Kutzneria chonburiensis: one gene and its partner. The protein of the gene in region 2 interacts with the protein of the main gene of each other region in a pairwise test. Links are inferred from orthologs where the notes say so. Each region holds a gene or a part of one and is shown on either strand. Other genes may lie near its edges. The genes, in order: M3Q35_RS34625 and rsfS.

The links.
Region 1: the proteins of rsfS (region 2) and M3Q35_RS34625 interact in binary tests that used the Escherichia coli proteins (3 or more experiments, as listed by UniProt). The link is inferred for Kutzneria chonburiensis from one-to-one orthologs.

Annotation. Positions count from the first base shown.
Region 1 is NZ_CP097263.1:7,511,183-7,520,957, forward strand. Bases 3,857-6,855 are described here. They hold M3Q35_RS34625 (ATP-binding protein), read right to left. Parts: upstream 5,907-6,855; coding sequence 4,806-5,906; downstream 3,857-4,805. Other genes in these bases: M3Q35_RS34620 (DUF5682 family protein), read right to left, coding at 3,857-4,806; M3Q35_RS34630 (DUF5691 domain-containing protein), read right to left, coding at 5,903-6,855. Outside these bases: M3Q35_RS34605 (CPBP family intramembrane glutamic endopeptidase), read right to left, coding at 1-556; M3Q35_RS34610 (DUF2470 domain-containing protein), read right to left, coding at 575-1,363; M3Q35_RS34615 (vWA domain-containing protein), read right to left, coding at 1,442-2,602; more of M3Q35_RS34620, read right to left, coding at 2,599-3,856; more of M3Q35_RS34630, read right to left, coding at 6,856-7,270; M3Q35_RS34635 (SWIM zinc finger family protein), read right to left, coding at 7,273-8,511; M3Q35_RS34640 (hypothetical protein), read left to right, coding at 8,665-9,630; M3Q35_RS34645 (hypothetical protein), read left to right, coding at 9,642-9,775.
Region 2 is NZ_CP097263.1:9,458,995-9,468,546, reverse strand. The notes cover bases 4,719-7,494. They hold rsfS (ribosome silencing factor), read right to left. Parts: upstream 6,408-7,494; coding sequence 6,030-6,407; downstream 4,719-6,029. Other genes in these bases: M3Q35_RS43915 (ferredoxin), read right to left, coding at 7,378-7,494; nadD (nicotinate-nucleotide adenylyltransferase), read right to left, coding at 6,674-7,264; M3Q35_RS43930 (histidine phosphatase family protein), read right to left, coding at 5,425-6,033; octT (diglucosylglycerate octanoyltransferase), read right to left, coding at 4,719-5,428. Also shown: M3Q35_RS43960 (ABC transporter permease), read left to right, coding at 1-460; M3Q35_RS43955 (DNA internalization-related competence protein ComEC/Rec2), read right to left, coding at 363-2,777; M3Q35_RS43950 (hypothetical protein), read right to left, coding at 2,770-2,958; M3Q35_RS43945 (ComEA family DNA-binding protein), read right to left, coding at 2,955-3,383; M3Q35_RS43940 (DegV family protein), read right to left, coding at 3,846-4,706; more of octT, read right to left, coding at 4,718-4,718; more of M3Q35_RS43915, read right to left, coding at 7,495-7,608; M3Q35_RS43910 (cytochrome P450), read right to left, coding at 7,650-8,852; M3Q35_RS43905 (TetR/AcrR family transcriptional regulator), read right to left, coding at 8,928-9,515; M3Q35_RS43900 (glutamate-5-semialdehyde dehydrogenase), read right to left, coding at 9,538-9,552. UniProt on the Escherichia coli protein: Functions as a ribosomal silencing factor. Interacts with ribosomal protein uL14 (rplN), blocking formation of intersubunit bridge B8.

The DNA of each region.
Region 1 (9,775 bases), 1.9 Mb from region 2 along the record:
TCAGGTAGCCGACGACCAGCGACTCCTCGGCCCACGCGTTGCCGAAGGCCGACAGGATCAGCACCGGCACCCGCCACCAGGTGTCGCCCAGCGCCGACGGCACCACGTTCAGGTTGATGCCGATGGCCCTGGTCAGGAAGTAGAACCCCAGTCCGGGGATGCCGATCAGCGCGGCCAGGCCGCAGCCGGCCAGCAGGTCCTTGCCCGGCCGGGTCCGGTCGAGTCCGACCAGTCGCGGCCCGATGCCGGCCCGCCACAGCAGGTACGCGCCGAGTGCGCCCCAGGCCAGCAGTTGCAGGATCCCGGCCAGCTGGGCCAGCAGGTCCAGCAGGTCGATCGACGCCTGCTTGACGTTCAGCGCCACGCTCTGCTTGTTCAGCGGCGCGGTTTGGAGCAGCGAGTTGAGCAACGAGATCAGGCTGCGGATCCCGGAAAGCCCCAGCGTCGCGCTGAAGACGATCAGCAGTTCCCAGGTGTAGCCGCGCCGCTCCGTCGGATCGGTGATCGCGTCCGTGACCCGCGCCGGGGCCAGCCAGCTGCGCACAACACTCGCCATGCCGGCGGACGCTACCCGTTACCCCCGCTGGGCCTGTGTCAAGAACGGGCAGCCCATCAGGCGTCGCAGCTCGCCGGACAGCTCCGTGGGCGTGCTGACCGGGTGCGCGAAGGCGATCCGGACGTCGTGATCACCTTCGACGGCCTCCACGCGCAGCCGCAGGCCGAGCCGGTCCAGGCCGAGCGGGCGGACGTGGCCGCCGCGCAGGTGCTCGGGCAGGTGTCGGCTGAGCAGCTCGACGACGTCCCGGTGGGACAGCTCCAGGTGCCGCAGCCACTGATCTTCCTGCTGGTGGAACGGGTCGGGCTGGGCCTCGCCGAACTCGCTCGGCCGAACCGAACTGGTGCCTTCGGCGTCGGCGACGACCATCGAGGCCGGCGTCAGCCGGAGCACGGTGGCGCCGTGGCCGGCGTCCAGCAGGCGCGGATCGGGCTTGGCCTCGACGACCTCGAGGACGGCGGCCCGGGCCTCCTCGCCGTCCAGAGCCCGCAGCCAACCGGTGATCCAGAGCAGACCGCGCACCGGCTCGCGCAGCGGCACGGGCGCGGTGTCGGCCAGTTCGAGCATGCCGGTCAGCTCGCCGCGCGGGGCCTGCGCGGCCAGCCCGACCAGCGGATCGTTGTCACGGAACAGGAACGTGGCGACCCCGTTCGCATGCACGTGGTGCAGCATCGGCACGGTCCGGGACGCCGGGGCCGACGCCTCGTCGGCCCCGGGCAGCACCGCGGCCCGGCCCCCGCGCGCGGCGATCGTCCTTGCCCGCTCCGCCGCGGTGGGCGCCGGCGGCCGGTACGTGGCCTGGCTCATCGCTCACCTCCAAGTTAGGTCACCCTAACCTCTGTCGGCCGGTCTTGGGAAGGACTCGTTCGAGTGTCCCTGACCAGGTCATCTACCGACCGCCATGCCCGCTTCCTCCGCCCAGGCTGCCACGTCGTCCCGCCGCAGCGCAGCCGCCAGCAGGTCGGGGAACCTGTCCGGAGTACAGGCGAAGGCCGGCGCGCCCAGTTCGGACAGCCGCGCGGCCAGCTCGTGGTCGTAGGCCGGCGCACCGCTGTCGGACAGCGCCAGCAGCACCACCACGGTCACACCGCTGGCCACCAGCTCCCGCACCCGGCGCAGCAGCTCGCCGGCCACGCCGCCCTCGAACAGGTCGCTGATCAGCACCATCACCGAGTCGGCCGGCCGCTTGATCAGCGACTGGCCGTAGGCCACGGCCCGGTTGATGTCGGTGCCGCCGCCGAGCTGGGTGGAGAACAGCACGTCCACCGGGTCGTCCAGGGTCTCGGTCAGGTCGACTACCTCGGTGTCGAACACCACCAGCTTGGTGTCCACGGCGCGGATCGAGGCCAGCACCGCGCCGAACACCGCGGAGTAGACCACCGACTCGGCCATCGAGCCGGACTGGTCGACCAGCAGCACCACGTCCCGCAGCGAGGCGGTGCGCGACCGCCGCTGACGGCCGATCAGGTCGCCGACCACCACCGTCTTCTGCGCCGGCTGGTAGTTCTTCAGGTTGGCCCTGATGGTCGTGGCCCAGTCCACATCGGACAGACGAGGGCGACGGGTGCGCCGCGACCGGTCGATCGCCCCGTGCACGGCGGCCAGCAGCCGGTCGGCCAGCTTGCGCTCGACCTCCTCGACCACCTTGCGCACGACGGCCCGCGCGGTTTCCCTGGTACGGGCGGGAATTGCCTTGGACAGCGAGACGAGCGTGCCGACCAGTCGCACGTCCGGCTCGACCGTCGACAGCAGTTCCGGCTCCAGCAGCAGCTTGTTCAGGCCGAGCCGCTCCACGGCGTCGCGCTGCATCACCTGCACCACGGAGGTCGGGAAGTACGTGCGGACGTCGCCGAGCCAGCGGTGCAGGACCGGGTTACTGTTGCCCAAGCCGGCAGTGCGCTTGCCGTCGCCGCTACCACCGTCACCGCCGCCGTAGAGCGCGGTCAGCGCCCCGTCCCGACGCTCATCGTCCGCGCCCAGACCGCCCATCTCACCGGCCGCGCCGCCGAGCAGCAGCCGCCACCGCCGTTGCCGTTCGTCGCTCACGCCGATGCTCCGATCAGGTCGCGGACGTGGGCGGCCAGGCGCTCGGCCCGGTCCTCGTCCCAGTCTCCGGTTGGCACCACCACGGTCCGGCTGCCGCCGGCCATCACGCGGTCGCCGAGGGTGCGGCGCTCGGCCGAGCTGAAGTCGCCGACCGCGCGCCGTAGCAGCGGCAACGCGTCCGCGAACGCCTCGGGCGACAGGCCGGTGAGCCAGGTGTCGATCAGCGCGAACATCCGGTCGTCGGCGGCCAGCAGTGCGGCCGAGCCGCGCAGGAAGCCGGCCACGAAGGCCGTCGCACCGGAGGTCGAAGACTCTGCGCGGGAAAGCTGGGCGGACACCGCTCGATGCAGTCGGGCGGCCACGGAATCTGTATCCAGGTCGCCGGATTCCCACAGCAGCCGAGTCGCCCGACCGGCCGGCAGACCGTGTGCGTCGGCCAGCCCGACCAGCCGGATCAGCGCGTCCCGCCACACCGCCCGGTGATCGTCGTCGGCGGCCAGGCCGGCGGCGTCCTGGGCGGCGTCGAGGGCGGCCACCAGCTGGTCGGCGGTGTCGTCGTCCACGTTGCGGCAGGCCAACGGCAGCCCGACCGCGCCACGGGCCAGCAGGCCGTGCAGCGCGGATCGCAGCAGCTCGGGATCGGTGCCGCGTACGGAGCCGTAGCGCACTGTGCTGGCCAGGGAGGGCAAGGCCTGCAACAACTCGGCGGCGTCGGTCGCGGCGGCGGCGCACCGGTCGAGGGCTCGACGGGCAGCGGCCACGGCGGCCGGCGACTCGCAGAAGACCGACTGCTCCAACACTGTGGCGGCCTTGGCCACACGGTCGGCGTCCTCGGCGCGCTGACGCAAAACCTGCTCAGCTGCGGCTTCCACGGTCGTGCCGTGCCGCGCGGCGGCCGCCACGGCGACTGCGAGGCTCGGATCCCAGCGCACCCGCCACGCCTCGGCGAAGGTGCCGGTGCTGTTGGTGTGGTCGTGCTCGCCCCACGGCACGTCCAGCACATTCAAGCGCCGCAACAACTTCGACCGCTCGCGGTCCATGTCCTTACGGAGGTCGAGCCGGAACTGCTTCTCGATCGCGGCCGCCGGCAGCCGCAGACGTCGTTGCAGGCGTTCGAGATCCGCGGCCAGCGGCGAGCGCGGCACGCCCTCGCCGACCATGCCCAGTTCCTCGCCGACCACCAGCTTCTCGTGCACGATCCGCAGCGGCGTGTCGTCACCGCCGCACAGCACGGCCAGCGTCGCCTCGCTGACCTCGGCCAACCCGGGCGACGGCCGGCCTCGCATGGCCGCCAACGCGTCGGCCAGCCGTACGGCCTCGACGGCGCTGGCCGTGGACGCCGGCAGATCTTCGTCACGCAACACCTGGCATGCGCGGGCGAACCAGCGCGGCACCGCGTCGCCGGCGGCCGCGGTCTCCCACAGATGCGCGTACCAGCCGGGGGAGGCGATGCCGGCGCCGTACCCGGCGGCGTTCGCCAGCCGGCCGTGGCTCCACGGCACCCAGGTGCCGCTGATCTTCTTCTTCGGCAGGCCTTTGAGCAGCGCGGTATCCGCCCCCACCGTGGGCAGGTCCAGCAGCGCCGGCACGTGCCAGGCACCGCAGACGACCACGATCGGGCCGTCGACCTCCTTGAGCCCCTTGCGGATCGCCTGCCGCATCGCCGCCTCGCGACGCAACGTGCGCTGGCCGACGTGGTCGGCGAACTCCTCCCGCAGCGCGGTCATTGCCTCGGCGACGGCCTGTGCCAGCCCGATCGGATCGGCCGCCGCGTGGTGCTCGACGACGTCCTCCCACCAGCGTTCCGGGTCGTCGAAGCCGGCGGCCTCAGCCAGCAGACCCAGCGGGTCGATGGCCACCCGGTCCGGCTCGTCGTCCTCGCCCAGCGTCGCCGCCGCGGCCAGGTCGAAGAACCGCAGCGGGACGGCGTTCTCGTCGGCCCAGCGCAGCGCCTGCCACTCCGGCGAGAAGCCGGCGAACGGCCAGAACGCGGCCGTCGCCGGATCGGCCTCGTCGTGCAGCAGCAGCGCGACCGGCGGGGTCAGCCCGCTCACGTGCGCGACCAGCCCGTCGGCCTCCGGCGGCCCCTCCACGAGCACCAGCGCCGGCTCGACGGCCGCCAGCGCGGCGGCCACCATCCGCGCCGATCCCGGCCCGTGGTGGCGGATGCCGAGCAGCGTGACGCGGTCGGGGAGCTTGGGCATCAGGCGTAACCGGCCAGGTCGTGGTCCTGGCAGGCGCGGTACAGGTCGCGCCACTCCGGCCGCTCCTTGACCACGGCCTCCAGGTATTCCTGCCAGGCGGCGGTGTCCGACACGCGGTCCTTGACCACGGCGCCGAGCAGCCCGGAGGCCAGCTCGTCGGCCCCGAGGTTGCCGTCACCGAAGTGCGCCGCGAGCGCCATGCCGCTGGTGATCACGGAGATCGCCTCGGCCGTGGACAGGCTGCCGCTCGGCTTCTTGAGCTGAGTGCGACCGTCCACCGTGGACCCATTGCGCAGCTCGCGGAACACCCGCACCACCCGGCGCACCTCCTCCAGGGCCGGCGGCTCGGCCGGCAGCTGGAGCGCCCGCCCGAGCTGGGCGGCCCGGCTGGAGACGATCTCCACCTCGGCGTCCTCGCTGGCCGGCGGGGGCAGCACCACGGTGTTGAACCGGCGGGCCAGCGCCGAGGACATCTGGTTCACGCCACGGTCCCGGTCGTTGGCCGTGGCGATGATCGAGAAGCCGGGCACGGCCTGAACCTGGAAGTTCAGCTCCGGCACCGGCAATGCCTTCTCGGAAAGCACGGTGATCAGCGAGTCCTGCACCTCGGACGGCATCCGGGTGAGCTCCTCGACCCGGGCGATGGCCCCGGTCTTCATGGCCCGCAGCACCGGGCTGGGCACCAACGCCGCCTCGCTCGGCCCTTCCGCGATCAGCCGGGCGTAGTTCCAGCCGTAGCGGACGGATTCCTCACTCGTGCCGGCCGTGCCCTGCACGACGAGCGTGGAGTCGCCGCTGACGGCCGCGGCCAGGTGCTCGGACAGCCACGACTTCGCGGTGCCGGGCACGCCGACCAGCAGCAGCGCGCGGTCGGTGGCCAGCGTGGCCACGGCGACCTCGACGATCCGCCGGTCGCCAACGTACTTCGGGGTGATGGCGGTGCCGTCGGGCAGCTCGCCGCCGAGCACGTAGCGGACCACGGCCTGCGGCGACAGCTTCCACATCGGCGGCTTCGGGCGGTCGTCAACCGCCGCCAGCGCTTGCAGCTCGGCGGCGTACTGCTGCTCGGCAGACGGCCGCAGCACGGTTTCGGAAGTCACTGATCGCCCTTTCGATCGAACGCGTCCCGCAGTTGGACGCGCAGGTGCAGCACGGCTTGTTCGTTGGTGTGTTCCGGCCAGCGTTCGGCGATCCGTGGCCATTGCGCGGTCAATACGCCGACATCGCCTCTGGTCAGCAGTACGGGCGGCGGCCGCCCGGTGCGCCACCCGGGCGTGACGGCGACGACGAAGCGTTCCAGCAGCGCCTCGGTGGTGCCGGCCGACCACGGCCCCGGCAGTTGCGAGCAGCCGTGGTCGAGCAGGTCGTACTTCCAGTCGTGCGACACGGCGACCAGCACTTCGGAGGCTGTGCGTGCCGGCAGCGAGTCGATCGCGTCCAGCAGCGCCATGCCGGTCAGCACCTCGGACGCCGCCAGCGCCCACGGCACCGGGTCGGCCGCCAGCGGTAGCGCATCGGCGATGCCTTGCAGCAGCGGCTTGGCCCATGGGCTGGCCATCACCTGGTCCAGCTCCCAGAACTCCGGTGGCACCGACGCCGCGGCGGCGCGCAGTCGGCCGGCGATGCCGATCTCGGTGTTGCCGTCGTGCAGCAGGTCCCGCTTCTCGGCCTCGTCCGGCTCCAGCTCGAACCGTCCGTCCGGGATCACGTCGGCGTCGCGCAGGCCGTCCCAGAGCCGGCGCTCGGCCCGCTGCGCCAACGCCGTTCCCGGCAGCTTGCGCAGCAGCCGCAACGCCAGGTCGTGCACGCCGGCGGCCCGGTCGTCCAACGCGGCCTCGAGGATCGGCTCGTCCTCGATGGACAGGCCGACCTCGAGCGCGTTGATCAGCAGCTGCCGATCGGTCGCCCGGCGCTCTTCCGGGAACCGCTCCGCGATCAGTGCTCGGACCGCCCCCTGGTCGGTCCGCCGCCACAGCCGCAGCGCGGTCAGCCGCCTGCCGGCCGGCGCATCCGGGTCGTACGGCTCCTGCTCGTCGACGCCGATCGCCCACGACCAGTCCTTGCTCAACTGCGCCAGCCACCGGCCGCGCGCCCCCAACACGAGCCGGATCGCCGGTCGCAGCGTCGGACGCCCCCCGCCCAGCGCCAGCAACTGCGGCAACTGGGCATGCGTCGCAACGACCTTGGCCCGGCTGGCCGCCGCGCACCACTCCGTCAGCAGGGCTTCGTCGTCCCAGCCCAAAACCTGGGCCAGCACGGTGCGCGCCGAATCACCGGCCAGCTGCGCATTCTCCGGCGGTGCAAGGGAAATTGGCGTCAAATCGGCCGGCGTCATCGGCAGCCGCGCGCCGAACCGGGCCACGCCCAGCGCCGCGCAGTCGGTCAGCAGCGTGTCCCGGTCGACGTTGCCTCGGCGCGTCCCGACGAGCAGCTGTTGCACGGTGTCCTGCCACCGTTGCTCCATGTTCACGACACCACCTCCGGGAACGCCCCCGGCTCGGCGATTGCGCACAGCTGAAGGGAATTCCCGTCCCACAGCCCCATCGCGTCGAACGGCGCGCCGCCGGTTCGGGCCAGCGCCTGGGCCAGCGACGCGCCCGCCCGTACCGGCAGGGCACGGTCGACCACGTCGACCAGGAACAGCGACCGGTCGTCCCTGGCCGGCTTCGTTGCCTTGGCGCACAACGGAACCAGCCGCAGCCACGGGTCGCCGGCCAGCAGCGGCTCGGCCGCCGCCAGCGCCTGCTCCCACGTGTCCGCCACCGGAATCGGGCCGGCCGGACCGGTCCGCGTTATCTCGCCGACCGCCACCCGCCGCGGCAGTCCGCCCGGATAGGGATGCATCACCGCCGTCAATTCCGCCCCAGGAGTCATTGCCGGCACGGGAATCGCGCCGCCGGCCGCGTGCCGCGCCGTGTACACCCACTGCTTGCGGGAACGCCCCCATGCCCACTGGCGCACCGTGCGTACCTTGCCGTCGTCGCTGTCCATACGGAGCAGGACCACCCAGTCGTCGGCCCAGCTCTCGCCGGCCCGCACTTCTTGCTCCGTGGTGGTGAAGCCGAGCCGAACCCTTGCCGCGTCGGAGAAATCGGTGCGTGTGAGCAGGTAGAGCCGTCCGATGTGGTCGGTCGCCTCCTCGTACCAGCGCGGGCGGTTGGCCCCCACCACCGACCGCAGCTCGCCGATCGCCGAGGCGATGCCGGGCGCCTGCGCATCCACCATCCGGGCCATGATTCCTTGCCACCACGCCTGTTCCCGCGACGGCAACGTGTGCAGGCCACCGGCCGACAGGTCGGTCAGCCAGTCCGTGAGGCCGGCGATGCCCGCCCGTACCGACTCCTCGCGCCGCTTGCCCGGCTGCGCCGGCTTGCGTTCCGCCGTGGCCCGTGTGTGCCGGGCCCGCAGCCAGTTGCCGACCCACTCCGGCTGATTGCCTTCCTGGGTGGAACCGTTGACGTGCAACAACTGTAGGGCCACCGCGTGCTTGCACGGGAACTTGCGCGACGGGCACGAGCACTTCGTCGCCCGGTCCGTGAGGTCGACGCAGACCTGATACGGGCTCTTGCCGCTGCCCTGGCACAGCCCCCACAGCGCGGCGTCGTCGCGGCCCAGCTCCGGCCACTTCGCCGGCGCCGCCAGCTTGCTGGCCCCGGTCGCCACCTGGCGGTCCGGCGCCTGCGCCAGCACTGCTTCCACGTCCATGCCAATGACCATATGGGCACCCCCCGACAGTTTCACCGACCTTCACTTGCCCCGGTCCGTTCCCGCAGGTCACAGTCGGATGAAGCCGTTAGGCCGGGCGAGTGCACCCCTGATAGGAATCAGCGCGTCAGCCGAGGGGGATTGGTGGCAAGGGTGAGGACTGCCGTCTGGCAGCCGCCGACGGGCCGGCCGGCCGGTCGGGACCCCGACGTGCGGCGGAGTCTGCGGCTGCTGCGTGAGCACAGCGACCGGCTTGCACGGGCCTGGTCGGGCTTGGTCTTCCTCGCGCTGCTCTGTCTGTTCACCGGTCTCCCGGTGAGCACCGGCCTCGCGACGGTGGCGGTGCTGTTGGTCAGCCGGCGCATGATCACGCAGTGGCTCCGGGTGGGGCGATACCGCGCCGTGGTCGACGAGCTGCTGGCCACCGAGCCGGCCCGCTCGATCGAGGCGGAGCACCTCGGCGGTCAGCTGTTGAGGATCGACGGCAACACACTGCGCTTCCCGATTCTCATGCCGACGGTCCGCCTGGCCGACCACGTCTGGCTGGTCGGCCCGAATGCCGCCGGCCAGGCGGTCGTGTTCGGCGACGCCGTGGTGTACCCGAACTTCGGTCAGACGGTGGCGGAGCCGGCGCAGCACCTGTCCGGCCAGCGGCCGGCACGGGGCGAACCTCAGGTGGGGGCTCGGTCCTCGGCGCGATCGGCCGCTCGGGGTTTCGCCCGGCGCTGGGCGTTCACCGCGCTGATGGTCATCTCGATCGGCACCGAGCTGGCGCCGCAGCCGCAGGTGCTGACCTGGCTGTACGTGATCGCCGCGCTGACGATCCTGGTGCTGGCCGGCCGGCAGTGGCTGCGCATCGTGCCCTGCTTGCAGGCACCGGGCCTGCTCCGCGCGCCGCTCGTCGACTACCCGGCGAAATTGGGCCCCGACCAGTCGGTTGTCGTCACCTTGCCGGACGGCTCCGAGTTGGCCGGCAAGGTCGTGTGGTCCGTGCAGCTGCTCGCCAACGTGCGAGCCTCGGGGCTGCTGTGGGTGGCGGGCATACCCGCTCCCGGTATGACGCTCGGTGTGGGCGTGCCGGACTATCCCATCGCCGGGGTCGTCCGGTTCGACAAGTAGGGGGAACAGGGGTGGACAACGCGCAGTTGTCGGTGGCCGTGTGGCGGCCGATGGAGTCGTGGCAGACCGAGGACAAGGCGGTCGAGCTGCGGATGCAGGTCTACGCACGGGGAGCCCGCAATGCGGTGACGGGGCTGGTCGTGTC
Region 2 (9,552 bases):
CGGTATCGCGCTGAACAACGCCTTCCGCACCATCCTCGGCATCAACCTGGGCCTGTTCACGGCGATCGTGGCCCACGCGACGTTCTGCATCGTCGTGGTGTTCAACAACGTCGTGGCCCGCCTGCGGCGCATGGGCAACAACCTCGAGGAGGCGTCGATGGATCTCGGCGCCGACGGCATCAGCACCTTCCGGCTCGTCACGTTCCCGATGCTGCGTTCGGCCCTGCTGGCCGGCGGACTGCTGGCCTTCGCCCTCTCCTTCGACGAGATCATCGTCACCACGTTCACCCTCGGCGCGGGCATGGAGACGGTGCCGATCTGGATCTACGACAACCTGTTCCGGCCCAACCAGGCGCCGATCGTCAACGTCGTGGCGGCAGTCCTGATCCTGGCCTCCACGGTGCCGGTGTACCTGGCCCAGCGGCTGTCCGGCGACAGCGCCTCCGGCGGGCGGCTCTAGAAACCGCCGGCCGGCCGACGCTATCGGCGCACGACCCGCTCCGAGCCGCGGCGGGCGATGAGCGGACCGTCTCGGCTGGCGACGACGGCCATGTCACCATCCTCATCGGTGCGCAGGACCGTTGCTCCCTCCCGTCGCAGTGCGTCCAGAATGAGTGAACTGGGGTGCCCAAAGGGTTTCCGGCGCCGACGCTGACCAGGGCGACCCGGGGATGCACGCGTTCCAGGAAGCGGGGCAGCGAGTAGCGGCTGCCGTGGTGGGGCACCTTGAGCACGTCGGCGGACAGATCCTCGTTGCTGGCCAACAGGTTGGCCTGCCCTTCCAGCTCGATGTCGCCGGTCAGCAGGATCCGGCCGGCCGGGGTGTCGGCGCGCAGGACGAGCGAGGCGTCGTTGACGGGTGTGCCCTCGGCGTCGGGGCCGAGATGGCTCGGCACGGCCTGCGGCGCGATCACGGTCATGGCCATTCCTGGTAACTCGATTCGTTGTCCGGCAACGATGTCCACCACCTTCACGCCCGCGGCCGAGGCCAGCCGGCGGACCTGGTCCCAGGCCCAGGCCGGTTCGTGCAGTGGCCCGACGCCGACGGCACCGACCGGATAGTCGCTGAGCACCGACGACAAGCCACCGACGTGGTCCGCGTGCAGGTGGCTGAGCACCACCAACGGAATGCTGACCACGCCGAGCCGGTGCAGGCAGCCGACGATCGAGCTGAGGTCCGGCCCGGTGTCGATGAGCACCACCCGTCCCGGCTCGGACGTCGCCACCACATGCGCGTCGCCCTGGCCTACATCGCAACTCACCATCGCCCACCCTGTCGGCGGCCAACCGGAACCGGTGAGCCGCGCCGGCATCAACACCAGCACCGCACCGGCCGCGATCACGGCCGCCACCACGCGCAGCCGCCGCGACCGCACCACGGCCCAACCCACGCCCAGCAAGGCGGCCAACAGCACCGTCCCGAGCAAGCCGCTCGGCCAACGCACCGACGCCAGCGGCATCGACGAGGTGTAGCGGGCGACGTGGATGAGCCACCACGCCTCCGGGCTGGTCAAGCGGGCCAGCAACTCGCCCAGCCACTGGTTCATCGGCGTCACCACCGTGGCGAGCACCCCGATGACCGTCACGGGCGCGACCACTGGTTCGGCCACCAGGTTGGCGATCACCGCGACCACGCTCACCTCGCCGGACAGGCCGGCGATCACGGGTGCGGTCACCAGGTGGGCGGCCAGCGGCGCGGCAATGGCCTCGGCGATGCCGGGCGGCACGCCCCGGTCACGCAGCCACGCCGCCCATCGCGGCGCGACCAGTACCAGGGCCCCGGTCGCGAGCACGGAGAGCGCGAATCCGGCGCTGAGGCCGAGCGCCGGGTCGATCGGCACCAGCACCACCACCGACCAGGCCAACGCCGGCAGCAGCGATCTCTCCCGGCCCAGCACCAAAGCCAACAGCGCCAGGCCGCCCATCATCGCCGCCCGCAACACGCTCGGCTCCGGACCGGCGAGGATGACGAATCCGATCACCGCCAGGCCGGCGCCCGCGCCGGCAATCCGCGGGCCCAGTCCCAGCAACCGGATCGCGAACAGTGCAGCACCGGCGACGATCGCCAGGTTGGCCCCGCTGACCGCGAGCAGGTGGGTCATGCCGGCCACCCGGAACTCGTCGGACACCCGCGGCGACAGGTTCGCCGTGTCACCGACGACCAGCCCAGGCACCAGGCCCGCCTGCTCGTCCGGCAACACCTCCGATGCTCGCCGCAGTCCGTTTCGCAGTGCGGCCGCGACCTTCTGCCAAGGCGGAGCCGGCGACACGTCGGCCGGCGATCCCCTGGCCTGCACGACCGCGACAGTGAGGTCGCCGCCGCGGGATGGGGCGGCCCGGCCGGTGACGGTGAGCCACTGGCCCGGCAGCAGGTTGGCCCAGTCGCCGGCCTGCGCCAGCACCATGACATCGCCGGCCGGGACCAGGACGCGGTCCGCGCCGCCCTGCCGGCTGCCGAATCCTTGCGTACGAAGGGGTTTCGGCCGCTCCGACACCTCGACCCGCAGCGTGACGACGGTGCCCCGCTCCGCGTCCTGCCGCAGCGGATTCGTCGCCGATGCATGAATCACCGTTGCGATCCAACAGGTTGCCAACGCGCCGAGGGTGATCACGAGCACCGCCTGCGGACGCCAGCGCAGCGACCGGAAGGCCACCAGCAAGGCCGTGCCCGCAGCGAGAAAGCCGAGTAGCCAGCTGAACTGCCAGCCCCACGCCAGGCCAACCGTGGCGACCGCCCACACCACCAGGGCGACCGGCACCATCCGGGTGTCAGTCATCGCGGACCGCCGGCTCGATCCGGATCCGCATGAACAGTGGCGATCGGAGGAACCGGACGAGCTCGATCCCGAGCGCCACCACGGCGACGACGAGCGACCACCAGAACTGGTGCCCGCACAGGAGAGCGACCGGCAGGGCGAACACCGCGGCGTGTCGACGGAAGATCCGAGTAGTGGTCATGTCTGCACCAAGTCCTTCAGGTGGTCGAATCTGGTGGCGCCGATACCGTCGACCTCGCGGAGCTGGTCGACCGACTGGAAGCGGCCGTTCTTGGTCCGCCACTGGAGAATCCGTTGCGCCATCGAGGGTCCGACGCCAGGCAGCGTCTCCAGCTCGGTCTCGGTGGCCGTGTTGAGGTTGACCTTGCCGGGCGGTTGCCCCGGAACCGCCTGGGGCTGCGGCACACCGACGGCGACCTGTTCGCCGTCGGACAGCTTGCGGGCCAGGTTGAGTTGGGACAGGTCAGCGTCGGGCAGTGAGCCGCCGGCGGCACGCAGTGCGTCGGCGACCCGGGAGCCGTCGGGCACCGTGACCAGTCCTGGCCGGGCGACCTTGCCGACGACGCTGACGACCAACGGCCCGGGCGACGGGCCCGGCCTGCCCACCCCGCGCTGTGCGCGGCGGTTGGGGTCGCGGGGGCGGGCAGGTGCGGTGGCTGTTCCAGCACGGGCCGGCTCAGCCACATGCCCAGGGCAGCGGCCAACGCGGCGATCAGCGCCGCGCCGGCGAGGGCGAGTACCGCCGTTCGGGGTCGGCGGACCCGGGCGCCTCCGGGCAACCAGCGCTCGACCAACGGACCCGCCCGCCCTGCGGCCGTGTCACTGTCGGGCGCGTCCTGCGGTTCGGGCACGGCGTCGCCGAACACCTCGGTCAGGCGTTTGCGTACCTGGGCCGTGTGGTCGGTGGCGCCTGGGCGCAGTCGATCGAGCACGGCGTCGACGCTAGGGCGGGGCGGGGTGGGGGCGGCGCTGGTGAAGATCCAGATGTGGACAAGTCGGGGGCTGTGGACAGGTGGGCTTGGCTGGGGTCAGGCGGTGGCGGGGTGTGCCATTCTGGTGGGTTGGGGGTCAGGCCGGGAGGTTCAGGCCGCCCGGGACGACGACCACGCCCAGCACCCCGGGACCGGTGTGGGCGCCGATCACCGCCCCCACCTCGGAGATCAGGCAGCCGGGCGAGTTGGGCAGGCGGGACTCCAGCTTGGCGGCGAGTTCCGCGGCCCGTTCGGGAGCGGCCAGGTGGTGCACGGCCAGCTCGACCGGGCCGCGGCCGGCGGCATTGGCGGCGAGGTCGACGAGACGGGCGATGGCGCGGCTGGTGGTGCGGACCTTCTCCAGCGGCACGATGCGGCCGTCCTCGACGTGCAGAAGGGGCTTCACCGACAGCGCGGTCCCGACCAATGCGGCGGTCGTGCCGATACGGCCGCCACGACGCAGATACTCAAGCGTCTCAACGGAAAAAAACGTCCGAGCCCGGGCGGCCACGCGCGTGGCGGCCCGCTCAACCTCGGCCGGCGACGCCCCGGCGGCAGCAGCATCCGCGGCCGCCAACGCGGCGAATCCGAGCCCCATCGCGGTGGACCGCGAGTCGACGATCCGCACCCGATCCGGCCCGACTTCCTCGGCCGCCATCCACGCGGCGTTCCACGTCCCGGACAGCTCCCCCGACAGGTGCACGGCGACGACGGCCTCGGCGCCGTCCTCCAACGCCTTGCGGTACTCGGCGGCGAGCTCGGCGGGATTGGCCCTCGACGTGGTGACGGTCCGCCGTTCGCCGAGGGCCCCCGCGAGCTCGACCGGCCCGAAGTCGACGCCGTCCAGCCGCCCGACCCCGTCGACCAGCACGTGCAGCGGGATCACCCGCACCGAGCGCCGCTCGGCGAAGCCTTCCGGCAGGTACGCGGTGGAGTCGGTGACGACGGCGACGGACACGGCCGCCCAGCCTACGGGTTGACGGGGTCCAGGTGGCGGACCGTGTCCGCCATGGCCTGGCCCACGGCCCGATGTGCGTCGAATCCCCAGTGGATGCCGTCGGGATTGCCGTGCCCGCCACGCACGTGCTCACCAATCAGCGACGGCAGGTCCAGCAGCGGCACCTCGTGCCGCAACGCCCACCTGCGCACGGCCGCCTCCCCCGCCGGCCGGCCGCTGTGCACGTAGCCGTACACGGCGGCGCGGTGCACGGGCGGCACCATGCCCACCACGGGCAGCCCCGGCCGCAGCGTCCGCACGGCCCGCACGCAGTCGTCCAGGTAGCGCTCCGTCAGGTGCGCCGGCAACGCCACCGGACCGCCAAGCCGGGACAACCACGGCTGCGCGCCCAGGTACACCGCCCGCACGCGCCGCCGCAGCGCGTCCGGGCGTAGGAACCGCAGCCCCTCACGCAGATACGTCGGCAGCGGCGACGGCAGCGTGTCCATGCCGCCCACGGCCAGCACCAACACGTCGGCGCGGGCCAGCGCCGCCCAGAACCGAGGATCCCCCGTCACCGCCCACCACGCGTCGCGGGCGGTCCACCCGAAGCCGGCGATCAGCTCCGAGGAACCCCCCAGCGACGACGCGGCCACCGAGTGCCACAGCCGTGGGTCGTCGGCGGCCAGCGGCCCGACGGGGCCGTGGAAGCACAGCGAATCCCCGACGACGAGCAGGTTCACGCGCCGGCGTTGTACGTGAGCAGCCGCCAGCGGCCGTCACCGCCGGGCCGTCGGGCCAGCACCGCCCAGTGGCAGTTGCTCAGCCCGCCCAGCTGCGGCCAGATCGACACCGGCATGGTCAGCAGCTGCGCGGTCAGTGCCGTGATCAGGCCCCCGTGCGCACACAGCAACACGGTGCCGGACTGCTCCTCGTCCAGCTCGTTGACGAGCTCATGGGCCCGTGTCGCCACCTCCACCCGGGCCTCGCCGCCGGGCGGCGCCCACGTGGGGTCGGTCTGCCAGGTCTTGATGCCGCCCGGGTAGCGGGCGTCCACCTCGGCCGACGTCAGGCCCTGCCAGTGCCCGATGTCGGTCTCCCGCAGCCGCTTGTCCAGCCGCAGCGGCAGGCCACTGGCCTCGACCAGGATCTTCGCCGTGTCGGTGGCCCGCCGCAGGTCGGAGGCGACCACCAGCTGCGGCTCGTACGCCAGCAGCGCGGGCACCGCGGCCCGCGCCTGCTCCCGGCCCCGCTCGGTCAGCGGCGAGTCCAGGTGGCCCTGCCAGTGGCCGCTGGCGTTGTGCTCGGTCTGCCCGTGCCGCCACAGCAGGATTCTGCTCAGGGTCATGAACCGTCCTCACTGGTCCCGTCGTCGAACGGGATCTCCGGGCAGTCCTTCCACAGCCGCTCAAGGCCGTAGAAGACGCGCTCCTCGGTGTGCTGGACGTGCACAACGACGTCCACGAAGTCGAGCAGCACCCAGCGACCCTCGCGGGCCCCCTCGCGGCGCACCGGCTTGGTGCCGGCCTCCCGCATCTTCTCCTCGACGGCGTCCACGATGGCGCCGACCTGACGCTCGTTGGGCGCCGACGCGATCACGAAGCAGTCCGTGATCACGAGCTGGGCGGAGACGTCCAGCACCTTGATGTCGTGCGCCTTCTTGTCGGCGGCCGCGTGTGCGGCCACCAGCGCCAGCCGTCGTGCCTCGTCGGTGGCTGCCACGTCACTCCTTGCGTTCTTTACTTGCGGATGAGTGGCAAGGGTACCGTCCCGCGTCCGGGGAAAAACCCGTTGACCAGGCCGCGGCCCAGACGATCAGATAGGGGCACACGGCCGCAGTGGGTGGCCCAACCGAAGGGAGGTGTGCGAATGCTCGGGAAGTCTCTCGGCGCGCTCGCGCTTCGTCCCGTCGGGCGTACGCGATAGCGCGCCAGGACTGACGAGTACGGGTCCCCCGATCCAGGCGCCGGATCGGGGGATTCCCGTCTTCAGCACTGGTAGAGGCCGCGCTTGGAGATGTACTGCACCACCCCGTCCGGCACCAGGTACCACACGGGCTGACCAGCGCAGACACGGTCGCGGCAGGCCGTGGACGAGATCGCCATGGCCGGCACTTCGATCAGGCTGACCGAGCCGGCCGGCAGGTGGTGGCCGTCCAGCCGGAAGCCCGGCCGGGTGACGCCGATGAAGTGGGCCCGGGTGAACAGCTCGTCGACCCGCTTCCAGGACACGATCTGGGACAGCGCGTCCGCGCCCGTGATGAAGAACAAGTCGTCATCGGGGAAACGATCGGCCAGGTCGGCCAGCGTGTCGGCGGTGTAGGTGGGTCCGCCGCGGTCGATGTCCACGCGGCTGACCGAGAAGCGCGGGTTGGACGCCGTCGCGATCACGGTCATCAGGTAGCGGTCCTCGGCCGGGCTGACCCCGCGGCCGGATTTCTGCCAGGGCTGCCCGGTCGGCACGAAGATCACTTCGTCCAGCTCGAACTTGGCCTGGACCTCGCTGGCCGCGACGAGGTGGCCGTGGTGGATCGGGTCGAAGGTGCCGCCCATGACCCCGACCCGGCGCTTGTCGGTCATAACGGTCCAGCGTAGGCAGCCGTCACCCGTTCGGCCTGCGACAGCGCCGAAGTGTGAGCAACGGCTATCCGAGCGGCTGGGGACGCCGGCCGGCAGCCGGCGCCCCCATCCCCTCAGTCCAGCGGGGCGACCACCTTGTCGGTGCCGACCTCGCGCACCAGGATCGCCTCCATCGGGCACGACTCAGCGGCGGTGATCACCTCGTCGTCGGCGTCGACCTCGTCGGCGACCGGCGTGCCGTAGCCGCCGTCGAGCGTGAAGTACTTCGGCGAGGTGCCGGCGCACACGCCGGAGCCGATGCACGTGCCCGAGTCGATCGCGATATTCCAGCGGCCGTCTGCCACCGTGTCCTCCTCAGCCAGTTCAGGAACCCGTCAATCCTGCATCACCAGGTGACGGGCAGCGCCTGCAGGCCCCGTACCAGGCGGCCCGTCTTGAACGGCACCTCCTCGACCGGGACCGCGAACCGCAGGCCGGGGAAGCGCCGCAGCACAGTACCCACAGCGACCTGGAGTTCCAGTCGAGCCAGCTGCGCGCCGAGGCAGTGGTGCACGCCGTGGCCGAACGCGACGTGCGGGTTGTTCTCCCGGTGGAAGTCGATCTCCTCGGGGTTGTCGAACACCCGGGCGTCGCGGTTGGCCGACGCGGTCTGGGTCATCACGGCCTCGCCGGCCTTGACCAGCGTGCCGCTGAGCACGACGTCCTCGGTGGCGATGCGGGGGAAGCCGGCGGCCGCGCCCAGCGGCGTCACCCGCAGCAGCTCCTCGATCGCCGGTTCCAGCAGGTCGGGGTCGTCCCGCAGCTCCTTGAGCAGCTGCGGCTTGCTGAGCAGCGTGTACAGGAAGTTGCCGGTCTGGTTGGCCGTGGTCTCGTGGCCGGCGACCAGCAGCGTGACGCCGAACTGGACCAGCTCGGCCTCGCTGAGCCGGTCGTCCTCGTCGCGGGCCCGGACCAGCTCGCTGAGCAGGGAGTCGGACGGCTCCTCGCGGTGCTTGGCGACGAGGTCGGCCAGGTACGCCTTCAGCCCGTCGCGGCCGGCCTGGATCTCTTCCGGGGTGTACGCGCTGAACGCGAGCGCCGCGTCCGACCAGGCCCGGAACCGGTCACGGTCCTCGTACGGCACGCCGAGCAGCTCGCAGATCATGGTGATCGGCAGCGGCAGCGCGAGCCCCTCCACCAGGTCGGCCGGCGGGCCCTGGGCCTCGATGGCGTCGAGCAGGCCGTCGACGACCTCCTGGGCGCGCGGGCGCAGCATCTCGATGCGCCGCATGGTGAACGCCTTGGCCACCAGCTTGCGCAGCCGGCTGTGGTCGGGCGGATCCATGGTCAGCAGGGTGGAGTCGGTCTGTGTCAGCGGCGTCATCCGCGGGACGTCGACGCCGAGGGTGGCCGCGCGGCTGAACCGCAGGTCCCCCAGCACCGTCTTGACGTCCTCGTAGCTGGTGGCCATCCAGGCCTCGCCGCCGTAGGGCATGCGCACGCGGGCCAGTTCGCCGTTGTCGCGCAGCCGCGCGTACTCCGGGTCGAGGTCAAGCCGCTTGGCCTCGCTGAACGGATACGGGCACACGCCGCGATCGACAGTCGTCATGTCAGCTCCCCAAAGCCGAACTGGTATGTAAGCTTCCGCTTACATCCCTGACGATAGGCACTTGGTTACCAGGCGTCAACCAACTGGATCGGTGTCGACCCGTTCGAGCAGCACGGACACGGCCTTCAGCATCAGCCGGGCGATAGCCTCCGGGTCGCCGCTGACCAGCGGTTCCTTGCGCACGACGGAGCGCAGCATGCCCAGCCCCACCAACCAGGCCAGCACCAGGTCGACCCGCAGATCCGCGTCCTCGGCGTCGGTCAGCGAGCCCAGCACCCGCAGGTAGTCCTGGCCGAGCTGCTTGCGAATGGCGTCGGCGGCGCTGTCGTGCCCGCTGGAGCGCAGCGCGGCCAGCCACACGCTCTCGTGCTCCGCGTCGGTCTCGCGCATCATCCGGGCGAGCGTCTTGGCCAACACCTGCTCGGGCGGCGACTCCGTCACCAGCACCCGGCTCTCGGTGGCCAGCACGACGTGGAAGAGGTCTTCCTTGTTGCCGAAGTAGCGGAACAGCAGAGCCTGGTTCACGCCCGCACGGTCGGCGATGTCGCGGACGGTCGTCCGCTCGTAGCCGCGCTCGGTGAACAGCTCCTGAGCAGCGCGCAGCAAGGCCGCCTTGGTGGCGGCCGCGTCGCGTCGGCGATGTTCGGGCGCTTCTGAAGTCACGCCCGTGAACGTACCGGCGGTGTCAGGAGGAGGCGCG